4 regions of the Streptacidiphilus monticola genome follow, and region 1 is predicted to be linked to each of the others. Evidence: riboswitches for the same ligand, from Rfam matches in the RefSeq annotation. Region 1 holds a riboswitch; each other region holds the start of a gene.
The links. Region 1 has a riboswitch for cyclic di-AMP ahead of ACFP3V_RS02965 (transglycosylase family protein). Riboswitches for the same ligand answer to the same signal wherever they lie in the genome.
Positions count from the first base shown of each region.

Region 2: linked by a shared signal. The riboswitch ahead of ACFP3V_RS01855 (C40 family peptidase) and the one ahead of ACFP3V_RS02965 (transglycosylase family protein) in region 1 are both predicted to bind cyclic di-AMP.
Region 3: linked by a shared signal. The riboswitch ahead of ACFP3V_RS00140 (transglycosylase family protein) and the one ahead of ACFP3V_RS02965 (transglycosylase family protein) in region 1 are both predicted to bind cyclic di-AMP.
Region 4: linked by a shared signal. The riboswitch ahead of ACFP3V_RS04245 (C40 family peptidase) and the one ahead of ACFP3V_RS02965 (transglycosylase family protein) in region 1 are both predicted to bind cyclic di-AMP.

Region 1 is NZ_JBHSQJ010000009.1:39,300-43,002, forward strand. It holds gene ACFP3V_RS02955 (GntR family transcriptional regulator) at 1-405, shown strand, start outside; gene ACFP3V_RS02960 (HAD family hydrolase) at 409-1,077, shown strand; cyclic di-AMP (ydaO/yuaA leader) riboswitch at 1,273-1,392, shown strand; gene ACFP3V_RS02965 (transglycosylase family protein) at 1,396-2,076, shown strand; gene eno (phosphopyruvate hydratase) at 2,241-3,521, shown strand; gene ACFP3V_RS02975 (FtsB family cell division protein) at 3,673-3,703, shown strand, end outside.
Region 2 is NZ_JBHSQJ010000006.1:71,475-74,624, reverse strand. It holds gene ACFP3V_RS01860 (Gfo/Idh/MocA family protein) at 205-1,200, shown strand; gene ACFP3V_RS01855 (C40 family peptidase) at 1,224-1,697, opposite strand; cyclic di-AMP (ydaO/yuaA leader) riboswitch at 1,702-1,863, opposite strand; gene ACFP3V_RS01850 (HAD family acid phosphatase) at 2,329-3,132, shown strand.
Region 3 is NZ_JBHSQJ010000001.1:24,390-28,092, reverse strand. It holds gene ACFP3V_RS00145 (D-alanyl-D-alanine carboxypeptidase) at 698-1,864, shown strand; cyclic di-AMP (ydaO/yuaA leader) riboswitch at 2,104-2,259, shown strand; gene ACFP3V_RS00140 (transglycosylase family protein) at 2,266-3,459, shown strand; gene ACFP3V_RS00135 (GNAT family N-acetyltransferase) at 3,601-3,703, opposite strand, start outside.
Region 4 is NZ_JBHSQJ010000012.1:43,460-47,162, reverse strand. It holds gene ACFP3V_RS04250 (C40 family peptidase) at 1-626, opposite strand, end outside; gene ACFP3V_RS04245 (C40 family peptidase) at 836-1,852, opposite strand; cyclic di-AMP (ydaO/yuaA leader) riboswitch at 1,863-2,009, opposite strand; gene ACFP3V_RS04240 (C40 family peptidase) at 2,313-3,353, opposite strand; gene ACFP3V_RS04235 (NYN domain-containing protein) at 3,522-3,703, opposite strand, start outside.

The sequences.
Region 1 (3,703 bases):
GACCGCCGGCCGTTGGACCGGCTGCGCCGGATCGGGGCCAACCAGGTCGACGCCCTGACCAACGCCGCCCGAACGCTGTGGACCTACCAACTGGTCGACAGCGAGCCCGTGGTGGAGGTGCGGACCGTGCCCTTTCCGCCGATGGCCAAGTTGTACGTGCTGAACCAGGACGAGGTGCTGGAGGGCTGGTACGAGCTGATCGAGCGCGAGGTGGAGGTCGGCGGCCACAACCAGCGGCTGCTGGACGTCGCGGGGCTCAGCAGCCGGCTGTTCGCCCGCCGGCGCCACCCCGTCCTGGACAACCACATCGACAGCCAGTACGTCGACGCGGCCCAGGAGTTCTTCGACTCCTGGTGGGGGCAGGCCGAGCCGTACGGTGTGTCCCTGGAACGACAACGGAAGTGACCTGTGACCGCACCACTGCCGGCCGCCGTCCTGCTCGACTTCGACGGCCCGGTCTGCTCGCTGTTCGCCGGGCGCCCGCCGGCCCTGGCCGCCCGGCGCATCGCCGACCTGCTGCGGGACGCGGGCCTGACTCCGGCTCAGGAGCGGGACCCGCATGCCCTGTTGGCGGGGCTCCCGGCCGGCCGGCTCGCCGCGCAGGCGCACGGGCTACTGGAGCAGGAGGAGCTGGCGGCCGTCCCCTCGGCGGAGCTGACGCCGGGCGTGGAGCAGGCGGTCAAGGAGTTCTCGTCGGCGGGTGTGCGCCTCGCCGTGGTCAGCAACAACGCGTCGGCGGCGGTCGAGGCGTTCCTGCGGGGCCGCCCGGTGCTGGAAGAGGCCCTGGCCGGACGGGTCTTCGGACGGGACCCGGATCCGGCGCGGATGAAGCCCTCGCCGTGGCCGCTGCGCCGGGCGCTCGCCGCCCTGGGCATGGCCGACCGGCCCGGTGACTGCCTTTTCGTGGGGGACAGCGAGGCTGACTGTTTGTCAGCGGAGGCGGCTGATGTCCCCTTTGTCGGGCTCTACGGCCATGTGCCGAAACGCCGCGCCCGCCTGCTGGCGGCGGGCGTGCCGGAGACGCGCCTCCTGCCAGACTGGAACGCCCTGAACATCCCTGTGGGAACATGCTTCTGACGGGCTGTCGCAAGCTTCAAACACAAAGGGGCACTTTGTGATGTGTCTCGCGCGAAGGGTGTCGAAGCTTGTGATTTCCATACCGGTCTGCTTAGCCTCCCATCCGTCCGCTTTCGCGGAGACCGCCCTGCGGGACGCCGAGTCCTGTCCACCGGAGGGCGGACGTCGAGACACGACCGGGCAGGAGCGGGGGACCCAGGTAAGTCGCCGGTGCGGAGCAGGAGCGCACGGCTAGGGGTGAAGGCGCGCACGCGCCCGGGCTACCTCACGGCCCGAACCCGACAGCTCACCTCGCAGGCGTCGGAGAGGGATTCCGTCATGCTCTCTGGCATTCTCATGTCCGGCAACGGCCGCCATCGCAAGGTGAAGCAGACCCGGATGAAGGCCGTCGTCGCCACCACCAGCGTCGCGGGGGCCGCGATCGCCGTCCCGCTGATCGGCGCCGGCAGCGCCCAGGCGGCGTCCGTGTCGACCTGGGACAAGGTCGCCCAGTGCGAGTCGGGCGGCGACTGGTCGATCAACACCGGCAACGGCTACTACGGCGGCCTGCAGTTCTCCGCCTCCACCTGGCGTGCCTACGGCGGCGGCGCCTACGCGGCCACGGCGAACCACGCCACCAAGGGCCAGCAGATCGCGATAGCCGAGAAGGTGCTCGCCTCACAGGGTCCCGGCGCCTGGCCGGTCTGCGGCCCCCGCGCGGGCCTGACCCGCGGCGGCGCGCCGGCGAACGTGTCGACCGCGTCCTCGCACAAGTCGACCAGGAAGAAGACCACCAGCCACAAGAGCACCGGCCACGGCACCGGCCACGCGAAGACGACCACGCACCGCGCCGCCCCGTCCGGCCACGGCACCTACACGGTCCGCCCGGGCGACACGCTGTCCGCGATCGCGGCCGCGCACCACGTCCCCGGCGGCTGGCACGCCCTGTGGGAGAAGAATCGTTCCGTCATCGGCGGCAACCCCAACCTGATCCAGGTCGGGCAGCACCTGAAGCTCTGACGCGCTGACACACCGTCACGTGGGCGGCCCCGCCCGGCCGGCAGATGAACTACCGGTGGGTAGGGCCGCCACCACGTGAGACAGGCCGTGGGCGCGAGTGGTCCGGGACGGTCCTGCGGCTAGGCTCATGACGTAACAACGCCGAATCCTCAAAGGAGCCAGTTGTGCCGTCCATCGACGTCGTCGTAGCTCGGGAGATCCTCGACTCGCGAGGCAACCCCACGGTCGAGGTCGAGGTCGGCCTCGACGACGGCAGCACCGGCCGTGCCGCCGTTCCGTCCGGCGCCTCGACCGGTGCGTTCGAAGCCCTGGAGCTTCGTGACGGGGACAAGTCCCGCTACGGCGGCAAGGGTGTGGAGAAGGCCGTCCTGGCCGTCATCGAGCAGATCGGCCCGGAGCTCGTCGGCTACGACGCCACCGAGCAGCGGCTGATCGACCAGGCGATGCTCGACCTGGACGCCACCAAGGACAAGTCCTCGCTCGGCGCCAACGCCATCCTGGGCGTCTCCCTCGCCGTGGCCCACGCCGCCGCCGAGGCCAGCGACCTCCCGCTGTTCCGCTACCTGGGCGGCCCGAACGCCCACGTGCTGCCGGTCCCGATGATGAACATCCTCAACGGCGGCTCGCACGCGGACTCCAACGTGGACATCCAGGAGTTCATGATCGCGCCGATCGGCGCCGAGTCCTTCGCCGAGGCGCTGCGCTGGGGCACCGAGGTCTACCACCAGCTCAAGGCCGTGCTGAAGGCCCGCGGCCTGTCCACCGGCCTGGGCGACGAGGGCGGCTTCGCGCCGAACCTGGAGTCCAACCGCGCCGCGCTGGACCTGATCATCGAGGCGATCAAGGAGGCCGGCTACGAGCCCGGCCGCGACATCGCCCTCGCCCTGGACGTCGCCGCCTCCGAGTTCTACAAGGACGGCGCCTACGTCTTCGAGGGCCAGAACCGCACCGCCGCCGAGATGAGCGCCTACTACGGCGAGCTGGTCGCCAACTACCCGCTGGTCTCCATCGAGGACCCGCTGTTCGAGGACGACTGGGACGGCTGGAAGACCATCACCGCCGAGCTGGGCGACAAGGTCCAGCTGGTCGGTGACGACCTGTTCGTCACCAACCCGGAGCGCCTGGCCCGCGGCATCAAGGAGGGCGCGGCCAACGCCCTGCTGGTGAAGGTGAACCAGATCGGCTCGCTGACGGAGACGCTGGACGCGGTGGAGCTGGCCCAGCGCAACGGCTACCGCTGCATGATGAGCCACCGCTCGGGCGAGACCGAGGACGTGACGATCGCGGACCTCGCCGTGGCGGTGAACTGCGGCCAGATCAAGACCGGCGCCCCGGCCCGGTCCGAGCGCGTGGCCAAGTACAACCAGCTGCTGCGGATCGAGGAGATCCTCGACGACGCCGCGGAATACGCCGGCCGGGGCGCGTTCCCCCGCTTCAACGGGTAAGTCGCAAGCCCCTTGGGGGCGCGAGGAACTGCGCGCCCAGCTCACCACTCGCGGAGGTCCGGCCCCACCTGCGGGACGGACCTCCGCGAGTGGTGGGTTTCCCGCGCAGTTCCTCGCGCCCCTGGAGGTGCGGCCTCACCTTGGAGGGAACGTGGCACGTCGACCCAGGCTGACGGGGCGGG
Region 2 (3,150 bases), on a different contig from region 1:
CCGCATTGCTCCGGAAGAACCGGACGCACGGTGCGGCGAATTCGGCCGACCGGCTATTCCAGGGAATCACCCCGGCCGGTTCCGGATTGCCGGACGGGTCCGCTGCACCGCACACGTCCGAACCAGGTTTCCGGAATCCGGGCGAATTCCGGTTCCGCCGCCCGGGGTTGACGCTTCTTCGGATCGGGGGGTGGGATGGCGCCCATGAGCACCGAGAAGATCCGCTGGGGCATCCTCGCGACCGGCGGCATCGCCGCCGAGTTCGCCGCCGACCTGCAACTGCTGCCCGACGCCGAACTGGTGGCCGTCGCCTCCCGGACCCAGGCGGCGGCGGACTCGTTCGCCGCCCGGTTCGGCGTCCCGCGCGCCTACGGCACCTGGGCCGCCCTCGCGGAGGACCCCGAGGTGGACGTCGTCTACGTGGCCACCCCGCACAACGCGCACTACGCGGCGAGCGCGCTGCTGCTGTCCGCGGGCAAGGCGGTGCTGTGCGAGAAGCCGTTCACGCTCAACCTCCAGGACGCCGAGGCGCTGTTCGACCTGGCGCACAAGCAGGGCGTCTTCCTGATGGAAGCCATGTGGATGCGCTGCAACCCGGTCGCGCGCCGGGTCGCCGAGCTCGTGGCCGACGGTGCGGTGGGCCAGGTCGCGCTGGTCCAGGCCGACTTCGGGGTGCCCGGCCCCTTCGCCCCCGAGCACCGGATGCGCAACCCCGAGCTGGGCGGCGGGGCGCTGCTGGACCTCGGCGTCTACCCGGTGACCTTCGCCCACATGATGCTGGGCAAGCCCGCGCAGGTGACCGCCCGGGCCACGCTCACCCCGGAGGGCGTGGACGCCACCACGGGGCTGCTCCTCGGCTGGGAGGACGGCGCGCTGGCGGCGCTGTCCTGCGGGATCACCGCAGGATCGCCGGTCCGCGCGGTGGTCGCCGGGGACCTCGGGCGTATCGAGGTCCCCTCGCCCTTCTTCCGCGCGGACCGGTTCACCTGGTACCGCGCCGACGGCGACCCGACGGCGGGGGAGACCGTCGAACTGCCCCGGCGCGGACGCGGCTACGTCCACGAGGCCGAGGAGGTCATGCGCTGCCTGCGCGCGGGACTGCTGGAGAGTCCGTCGGTGAGCCGGCAGGACACCCTGGACGTGATGGCCGTCCTGGACGCCGCCCGGGCGCAGATCGGGGTCCGCTACCCCGGCGAGTGAGCCGGGGCGGCGGCGACGGGACGTCAGGCCCGGCCGTACCAGACCGACTTGGTCCAGATCCGCTCCAGGCGGACCACCGCGCCGGTGTGCGGCGCGTGCCAGATCTTGCCCGCGCCGGCGTAGATGCCCACGTGGTAGACGTGCGAGCCGCTGTGGAAGAAGACCAGGTCGCCGACCTGCCGCTGGCTCGCGGAGATGTGCCGGACCTTGCTGTACTGCTGCTGCGCGGTGCGCGGGAGGGACTTGCCCACCTTCTTGAAGCTGTAGAGCGTCAGGCCGGAGCAGTCGAACCGGGTCGGGCCGACCGCGCCCCAGCGGTAGGGAGCGCCCTTCTTGGCGGCCGCCACCTTGATGGCCTTGGCGCCGTACGTCGGGGTGGCGGCCTGCGCCTGGGAGGAGAGGACGACGCCGCCGAGAACGGCTCCGGCGGCGACCGCCGAAGTCACGCCGACCCGGAGGCGGGCATGCGAACGAGGGGCCACAGAGGACGAGGACATGTGAGAGCCCTTCCGGAACCGCCTGCGAAAGTTGATCCTGTCGGGTTCGGGCTCCGAAAGTTGCCCGGCCACGGCTGTGGCTTCACCCCAAGGAGCGCTGGTACCGACCGCGCCCCGTCCTGCCTGGGTCTCCCGCTCTCGCCTGTCAGGTGGGTGAGCACCTGGCGCCCGGACGGTGGCGAGACTCGGCGTCCGCCCGGACCGCCCCGCCACTTCAGCGGGGGCTTGCTGTTCGGCCGTCAGTATTGGCACATCTTCAGGAAGATCTCACGTTTTGAAGGCCCGTTGTGAGGCTTGTCACGCCCGGTTTGAACGGCGATCTGCGCCCGATCGGCGTATTCGGAGACGCCTTCGAAAAATTCTCCCCGAGGCGGCTGCGACCGCGCTGACATGCGGTTTTTCCAAGGAATTGTGAGAGAACTCACGCCAATTCGGATGACGCCCGGGAAGTTCCACCACCCGGGTCCGCCATCGTCGCGACACGCCGGGACGCGGCGGCCGAGGGGGCGGCGCACGGACCTGGCGCGAAGGGCTCAGGTTTGTCAACGCGCATAGACAAGGGCGCCCCGAGGACGGTAAGAACTACCTCCGTATCGCCTTACCGATGCCTCCGTGGCTGAAGGAGCCAGTCTTGACGCTCGCACGGACCTTCAAGAACCACTCGCGCACGTTCGCCACCCTGGCGGTGGGCGTCGCCGCCGGGGCAGTGGTGGCCGGCGGAGGGCTCGCCCTCGCCGACACCTCGGCGCCGACCAGCGACAAGCAGATCACCAACATGACCGACGAGGTCAACCAGATCAAGGCGTACTACGGCGACACCGTGGACGCCAACGGCGAGCACTGGGCCTCGTCGAGCAGCAACTACGCGATCCAGGTGTACGGCATAGAGGCCAAGGCCGAGAAGTACCTGGCGCAGAAGATCAAGCACGACCACAGCGGCAGGCGCGCCATCGTGCTGGACGTGGACGACACCGCGCTGTCCACCTACAACTACGAGCTGGAGACGACCTTCGTCTACAACGCGGCCAGCAACGCGCAGTACATCGCGACGAAGAACTTCCCCGCGGTCTTCGGCATGAACGACCTGGCCAACTGGGCCAAGGCGCAGGGCTACACGGTCTTCTACATCACCGGTCGCCCGGAGTCGCAGCGGGCGGACACGGTGCGGCAGCTGTCGTCCCAGGGCTTCCCCGATGCGGACGACGCCCACCTGTTCCTGAAGAACAAGGCCAACCCGCCGGCGTACCTGAGCAACTGCGCCACGCCGACGACGTGGACGTGCTCGACGGTGGACTACAAGTCCGGGACGCGCGCCCATCTGGAGGCCCTGGGGTACACGATCACGGCCAACTTCGGCGACCAGTTCAGCGACCTGAACGGCGGCTACTCCGAGCAGACCTACAAGCTCCCGAACCCCATGTACTTCCTCCCCTGAGCTGCCCCCCGGGGCGCG
Region 3 (3,703 bases), on a different contig from region 1:
GGCGGCGGCACGGCCGTTGGCCGAGGCGGCGGCGGAGTCCGATACCGCGCCCGAGGCCGAGGCCGAGGCCGGCTCGGAGCACGAGCCCGAGCTCGGGACGGAACCCGCGGCCCCGGCGGAGTCCGACGCCGGCCGCGAACCCGGGATCGCCCGTGCCGCCGGGGCAGGGGCGGCCGCCGAGACCGCCCCCGACAACGACGCCGCGCCCGCCACCGGGGCCCGGTCCCGGGAACCGCGGTCGGCCGCGCCGCGCGTGGACTCCCCGACCACCGCGCTGCGCGTCCCGCGTGACGAGCCGACCCGCACCCTGCGCCACGTCCGGCCGTCCGAGGCGGCCGGGCAGGCCGTCGCCGAGGGCCGTGCCCATCCCGAGCCGGTGGCGACTGACCAGGCGTCAGTTCCGTCCCGGGCGGGTACCACTGCCCGTGATGAGCAGCACACCGTCGCCGTGCCGCGCCCGTCCGGCGCCTCGGTCGCCCCGCCTGCGCCCCAGGTCGCCCCGTCCGCCGCCGGCGCTGCCGCGCCACGCCCTGAGCTGGGTCCTGAGCCGGGCCCGGAACCGGGACCGGAGACCACCTCCGAGGCGATGGAGATCCTCGCGGGCCTGAGCGCCAGGCCGATGACGCCGGCGCGGATCGCGCTGCGCCGGATCCGGCTGTGGGGCACGCTGCTGCTGATCCTCGCGCTGATCGTCGCCGTGGTGCAGGTGCTGCGCCCGTTGCCGTCCCCGCAGCTCAAGCTGACGGCGGCGACCGGGTACGCCTTCGACGGCTCCGCACCGACGCTCGACTGGCCGGCCAAGGGCCAGGCCACCGCCGAGGTGGTCGGACTGGGCAGCCTCGGCCACAGCGGCTCGGACAACCCGGTGCCGATCGCCAGCGTCACCAAGGTGATGACGGCCTATCAGGTGCTCAAGGACCACCCGCTCAAGCTGGGCGAGCAGGGCCCGACCATCACCGTCGACCAGCAGGCCGTGGACGACTACACCAAGGGCGGCCCCCAGGGCGAGTCCGTGGTCAAGGTGGCGCTGAACGAGCAGATCACCGAGTACCAGGCGCTGCAGATGCTGCTGATCCCCTCGGCCAACAACATCGCCCGCCTGCTTGGCCGTTGGGATGCGGGCAGCGACGCCGCCTTCGTCCGCAAGATGCAGGCCTCGGCGCAGGCGCTGGGTATGGGCAAGACCACCTACACCGATCCGAGCGGCCTCGACGGCACCACCCGCAGCACCGCCAACGACCAGCTCAAGCTGGCCGAACAGGTGATGCAGGACCAGGTGTTCGCGCAGATCGTCGGGACCGCGTCGTTCACGCCGCCGCTGGCGTCCGGGGTCATCTACAACAACAACGCGCTGCTGCAGAAGAACGGCGTCATCGGCGTGAAGACCGGCTCCAGCACGGCCGCGCTGGGGTGCCTGATGTGGGCGGCGCAGCAGAAGGTCGGCGGTGTGACCAAGACCGTCCTCGGCGTGGTGCTCAGCCAGCCGGCGACCGCGGAGACCGGCGGCTATCTGCCGAGCGTGCTGACCAACAGCAAGAAGCTGGTCGTCAGCGCCGAGCAGGCCTTGCAGGCCCACCAGTTGGTGAAGAAGGGCCAGGTCGTCGGGTATGTCGACGACGGCCTGGGCGGGCGCGTCCCGGTCGTGGCCGACCAGGACCTGACGGTCGTCGGGTGGGGCGGGCTGTCCGTCTCCGTCGCGCTGGAGCCGGTCACGGGCGGCGTCCCGCACCGCGCCAAGGCGGGCGCCGTGGTCGGCACACTGGTGGTCGGGAACGGCGGCGCCGGTTCCCAGACGACGACCGTCTCGCTGCAGTCGGACCTCGCCGAGCCGTCGTACGGAGCGCGGCTGACCCGACTGGGCTGAGCCGCCGCGCTCGGCTGACACAGGGTTAGGTCACATAGCTGGCGACCTGATATGGGCTCTATGTCCGTATTGAGTCGCCAGCTATGTCCGTTTTCTGACCTCCCTTCAGATATGAAGGTGTGACAGATACGGTCAGCAGCTTGTGATCTTTCGGTCTGCCGACCTAGGGTCCTGGACGTTCGCTTCCAAGCGGAGCCAGCACCTCCGGAACGCCGAGTCCTGCCGTCGGGGGTGCCGGGAACTCGCACATGCACCACGGCAGGAGCGGGGGAACCAGGTAAGTCGCCGCTGCGCGCGCCTTCGTGCGCACGGCTTGGGGTGAAGACGCCATGCGCGTCCGGGCTACCTCACGGCCCGAATCCGACAGCTCACCTCGCAGGCGTGGGAGAGGAACTCCATACATGCTGTCCGGAAACGGGCGCCATCGCGCTCCCAAGTCCCGTCGCATCGCCACCCGCCTGCTCGCCACCGTCGGTGTCGCCGGCGCCGGCGTGGCCGTCCCCTTCGTCGCCGCCACCAGTGCGCACGCCGCCTCCGTGTCCACCTGGGACAAGGTCGCGCAGTGCGAGAGCACCGGCAACTGGTCCATCAACACCGGCAACGGCTACTACGGCGGCCTGCAGTTCTCGGCCTCCACCTGGGCGGCCTACGGCGGCACGCAGTACGCCTCCACCGCCGACCGGGCCACCAAGGCCCAGCAGATCGCCGTCGCCGAGAAGGTCCTGGCCTCCCAGGGTCCGGGCGCCTGGCCCGTCTGCGGCCCGCGCGCCGGCCTGTCCCAGAACAGCGGCTCGCCGGACCTGTCCAGCCTCGGCTCGTCCAGCAGCTCCACCGCGACGAAGAAGTCCACCTCCTCGTCGTCCTCGTCCTCGTCCTCGTCCTCCGCCGCCGGCTCGTCCTCGTCCTCCTCGGCGACGACCGCCGACAGCGGCCGGACCTACACCGTGAAGTCCGGCGACTGGCTGTCGACCATCGCCATCGACCAGCACGTGTCGGGGGGTTGGGAGCGTCTGTACGAGTTGAACCGCGCCACGCTGACGTCCGGTCCCGACCTGATCTACCCCGGCCAGGTCCTGAAGCTGGGCGGCACCGCCACCACCGCCACCAAGTCGTCCGCGACCTCCTCCCAGGAGTCGTCCGACTCCGAGTCGGGTTCCACCGCGAGCGCGACCACGACCTCGGCCCGGAGCACCGGTTCCACCGTGACCCAGGCTGCCAGCAGCACCGTCTCCGGCAGCATGGCCGCGGCCGTCTCCTTCGCCGAGGCCCAGGTGGGCGACGCCTACGTCTGGGGCGGCACCGGCCCGAACGGCTGGGACTGCTCCGGCCTGGTCCAGGCCGCGCTGGCCAAGGCGGGCATCTCCGCCCCCCGTACCAGCTACGCCCAGGCCGAGGCGTCCACCCAGGTCTCGCTGAGCAACCTGCAGCCGGGTGACCTGCTGTTCTGGTCCAGCAACGGTTCCGCCTCGGGCGCGTACCACGTCGCGATCTACGTCGGCAACGGCAAGTACGTCGAGGCCGCCAACCCGAGCTCGGGCGTGAAGTACATGAACATCAGCGACTGGGCCCCGGACTTCGCCGGCCGCCTCCGCTGAGGTTCCGGCCGCGTTTCCGGCTGGCATTCCGGCTGACGTCTCGTCCGACGTCCGCCTGACGTCCCGTCACCACGCGAGCGGGGAGCCCCCGTCCGTCCGATCCCTCCGGACGGGGGCTCCCCGCTCGCGCGCTGTCCGGTGTCAGCGCTTTCCGTCCCCCGTGCCGGCGGGGTCCGCCTCGCCGGTCTCCACGTCGGTGAACTCCTCGGGATGGCGGGCCATCCAGTCCTTGATGAAGGGGCAG
Region 4 (3,703 bases), on a different contig from region 1:
TGCTGGATCTGGGCCCGTTGAGGGGCCGTCAGGGAGCCGAGCAGCGCCTGGGCACGGCCCAGCCGGCGCTGGATCTCGGCCTTGGAGCCGGCGATGCGCTGCCGCAGCCGCTCCAGCTGGCGCAGCTGCGCCTCGGCCGCGGCCCGGTCGGCGTCGAGCCGGTGCTGTGCCTCCTCCAGCTGCCGCAGGTCCTGGGCGACCGCCCCGCCGGCCTGGTCCAGCATCGCGGCCTGACGCAGATAGTCCTCAGGGTGCGCGCTGAACGCGAGCCGGAGCACCGGGTCCATGTCGCCGGAGGCGTACTGGGCCGCGGCGACCGCGCCGACCGCCTGGGTCAGCTGGTTGATCTGCTCCTGCTCGGCAGCCACCCGCTGCTGCAACTCCGCGCTGCGGCGCTGGAGTTCGCGCTGCTGCTCCTGGGCTCCGTCGTACTGCTGCCCGGCCGCCTCCGCCTGCGCGTAGAGCGAGTCCACCTGCTGGCGCACCGTCCCGGCCCCGGACGGCCCGGGGGCCGCCGCGGCGGACTGCTGGGCGGCCAGCACGGCCGCCCCGGCCGCGACCACCGTGGCCGCGGCCCGCGACAGGGCCGTCGGCCCCGCGGGCCTGCTGCGTCGATGGGACGCCACGGGCGTCTCTCCCTCCGGCTGCGCTTGCTGTCCGGGGAGGGACGTTAGCGAGTCGGGATCAGCCAGTCCAAACCCTCCGACAAGCGAATTTTCACCCACGGATCGGACAAGTTGTCGGAGAGTCAGCTCTGCCAGCGGAGATGCCCGTCAACGCGTCGGGCCCGCCTCCCTCGCAAGGGGGCGGGCCCGTACGACCGTCCGAGGGACCGTCAGATGTGGCGCATGGCGTAGATGGAGCCGATGTACGACAGCTTCTCGTACTTGACGACGGTGCCGGTGTGCGGGGCGTGCAGCACCATGCCGTTGCCCGCGTACATGCCCACGTGCGAACCGCCGTTGAAGATGATGAGGTCGCCGACCTGCAGGTCCGCGGTCGAGGCGACGGCGGTGCCGACGCCGGCCTGCTCCTCCGAGGTGCGCGGCAGCGAGTAGCCGGCCTGCGCGTACGACCACTGCATCAGACCGGAGCAGTCGAAGGAGTTCGGGCCGGTCGCGCCGTAGACGTACGGGTCGCCCAGGCGGGTCTGCGCCGCGGAGAAGGCGGCGGCCTCGATCGAGTCACCGGGCTTGGCGTTGCCCAGGTTGGCCGAGGAGGTGGAGATGGTGCCCGAGCCGACGACGATCTGGCGCTGCGCGGCGGTCATCGAGGCGAGCAGCGCCTTGGCGGCGGCCAGCTTCTTCTGCACCGAGGCCTTGCTGGCGGCCAACTGCTTGTTGGTGGCGTCGAGCTGCTTGAGCTTCGCCTCGGCCTCGGCCTTCTCCTTGTTGAGCAGGTTCTCCTGCTCCTGCAGCGTGCTCAGCGCCTGCGCCTGGTCCTGGGTGACCTGGCCGAGCGCGGTGGCCTTGGCGAGGTACTCGGACGGGTCCGAGGAGAGCATCAGCTGCACCGTCGGGTCGATCGACCCGTTGGCGTACTGGGCGCTGGCCACCTGGCCGAGCGCGGCGACCTGGTCGTTGACGGCGGCCTGCTGGCGCGCGACCTGGTCCTGGAGGTTGCCGACCTGCTTCTGCAGGGCCTGCATCTGCTCGTGGGCGGCGTCGTACTTCTCGACGGCCTGATCGGTCTCGGTGTTGAGCTTCTCGATCTGCGCCTTGAGCTGCGCGGTGGTCGGCTTCGGCGCGGCCTGGGCGGACTGGGCCGAGATCGCGACGGCGGTCGCGGCGGCAGCGGTCAGCACGGATATGCGCGCGCGGTTCGGAGACTTGGGGCGACGATGGGACGCCACGAAGGCGAGCTCCTTCTTCCTACGGCCGCCTACCGGGTGAGCTGACGGGTTCGGGCTGGAAGACTGCCCTACGACGCCTCACCGGCGAGCCGGTCCGGCGTCGATTCACCCCGAGGAAGGTGGTTCCCCGGCTCCGATCCCTCGGCATCCCCTGTGGAGTGCACCCGCTCCTGCGGGACCGCAACACCCCTGCCGCGTCGTCGGACTCGACGGTAACCCCCGCTGTCACCCGGGTTGGGTGATCGATTCGGCGGTGGTTCGAGCGATGACACTAGTGACCGAACCGTGATCCGTTCAAATCCTTGCCGGAAAAAAATCGTGTGACTTCTGAGGCACCGTCAGTTCGTGGACCCTGGGTGACCGTTCGATGACGAGAAGCCTAGGACACGCTCGGGCAGAACGGACATCTCACCTGATCCTGCGTCACCTCCGTGACACAGGTCACACTCGTGTCGGGGCGTCAGATCCGGCGGATGGCGACGATCCGCCCGAAGTAGCTGAGCGGCTGTATGGACACGGTGTAGCCGTACTCCGGGGCGTTCAGCAGCATGCCGTTGCCGGCGTAGAGGCCGACGTGGCCGCCGTTCTCGTTCACGATGATGTCGCCCACCTTCGCGTCGGCGAGCGACGGCACGGCCGTGCCCACCGACTCCAACGCGTAGGAGGAGTGCGGCAAGGAGACCCCGGCCTGGGCGTAGGCCCACATCACCAGGCCCGAGCAGTCGAACGCGTTGGGACCGGACGCGCCGTAGGAGTAGGGCGCGACGCCCACCTTGCTCATCGCCGCCTGCATCGCCGTCTGCGCGGCCGCCGAAATGCCGGACAGGTTGATGTCCTTGACGCTTCCGGTGCCCTGCGCCTTCACCGTGCCGTAGTTGTACCCGGCCCCCGCCTGGGCCCGCTGCGCCGGGCTCAGCTGGGCCAGCACGGACTGCGCGTGGCGCAGCTTCGCCTGGGCGGAGTTCTTGATCCCGCGCATCTGGTCGAGCAGCTTCTGCTCGGCCGCGAGCACCCCCGCCGCCTCCTGCTTCTCCCGCTGCAGCAGCTGCTGCTGCTCCACGAGTTGGGCCAGCTGGTCCGCCTGCGCCTGGGTCACCTGGTCCTGCGCGACGGCCCGCTGCAGGTAGCCCTGCGGGTCGGAGGAGAGCATCAACTGGACGGTCGGGTCGATGGCGCCCTCGGCGTACTGCGAGGAGGCGACCTGCCCGAGGCCCTCCAACTCCTGGTTCACCACGGCCTGCTGGCGGGCGATCTCGTCCTGGAGCAGGCTCACCTTGTGCTGGAGCGCCTGCTGCTGCTCCTTGGCGTTGTTGTACTTCTCCGTCGCGGCGGCGGCGTCCCGCCGGTCCGCGTCCACCTCGGACTTGGCCTGCTTCACCGTCAGCTTGGGGTCCGCGTGGGCGGCGGTCTGCGCGGACAGCGCGACCGCGGTCGCCGCGGCGGCGGTGAGCACGGAGATCCGCGCCCGGCTGGGCTGCTTGGGACGGCGGTGAGAGGCCACGGTCGATCCGCTTCTTTTGGACGGCGCAGAGAAGGTGAAGATCGAACGCGAGCTTAGTGCCGAACCCGTGTTCCCGTCTCCCCCAAGTGCCCTCTCCAACCCCACTTTTAACAACGATTCAGTCACCAGCACCGGGGGCGCGAGGAACTGCGCGCCCCCGGTACTGACTCAAGGTCGGGTCACGAGTTGGCGCAGCAGCATGGTGGAGGGGAGCGGCCGCGCCCCCGCGGCCTTCACGCCGTCGGCGACCTCGCGGTCCGTGGAGACGACCACCACCGGGCGGCCCTCGGGCTCCGCCCGGACCAGCCGGCGGATCAGCTCGTCCGCCGTCTCCCCGCTCCGCGAGAACA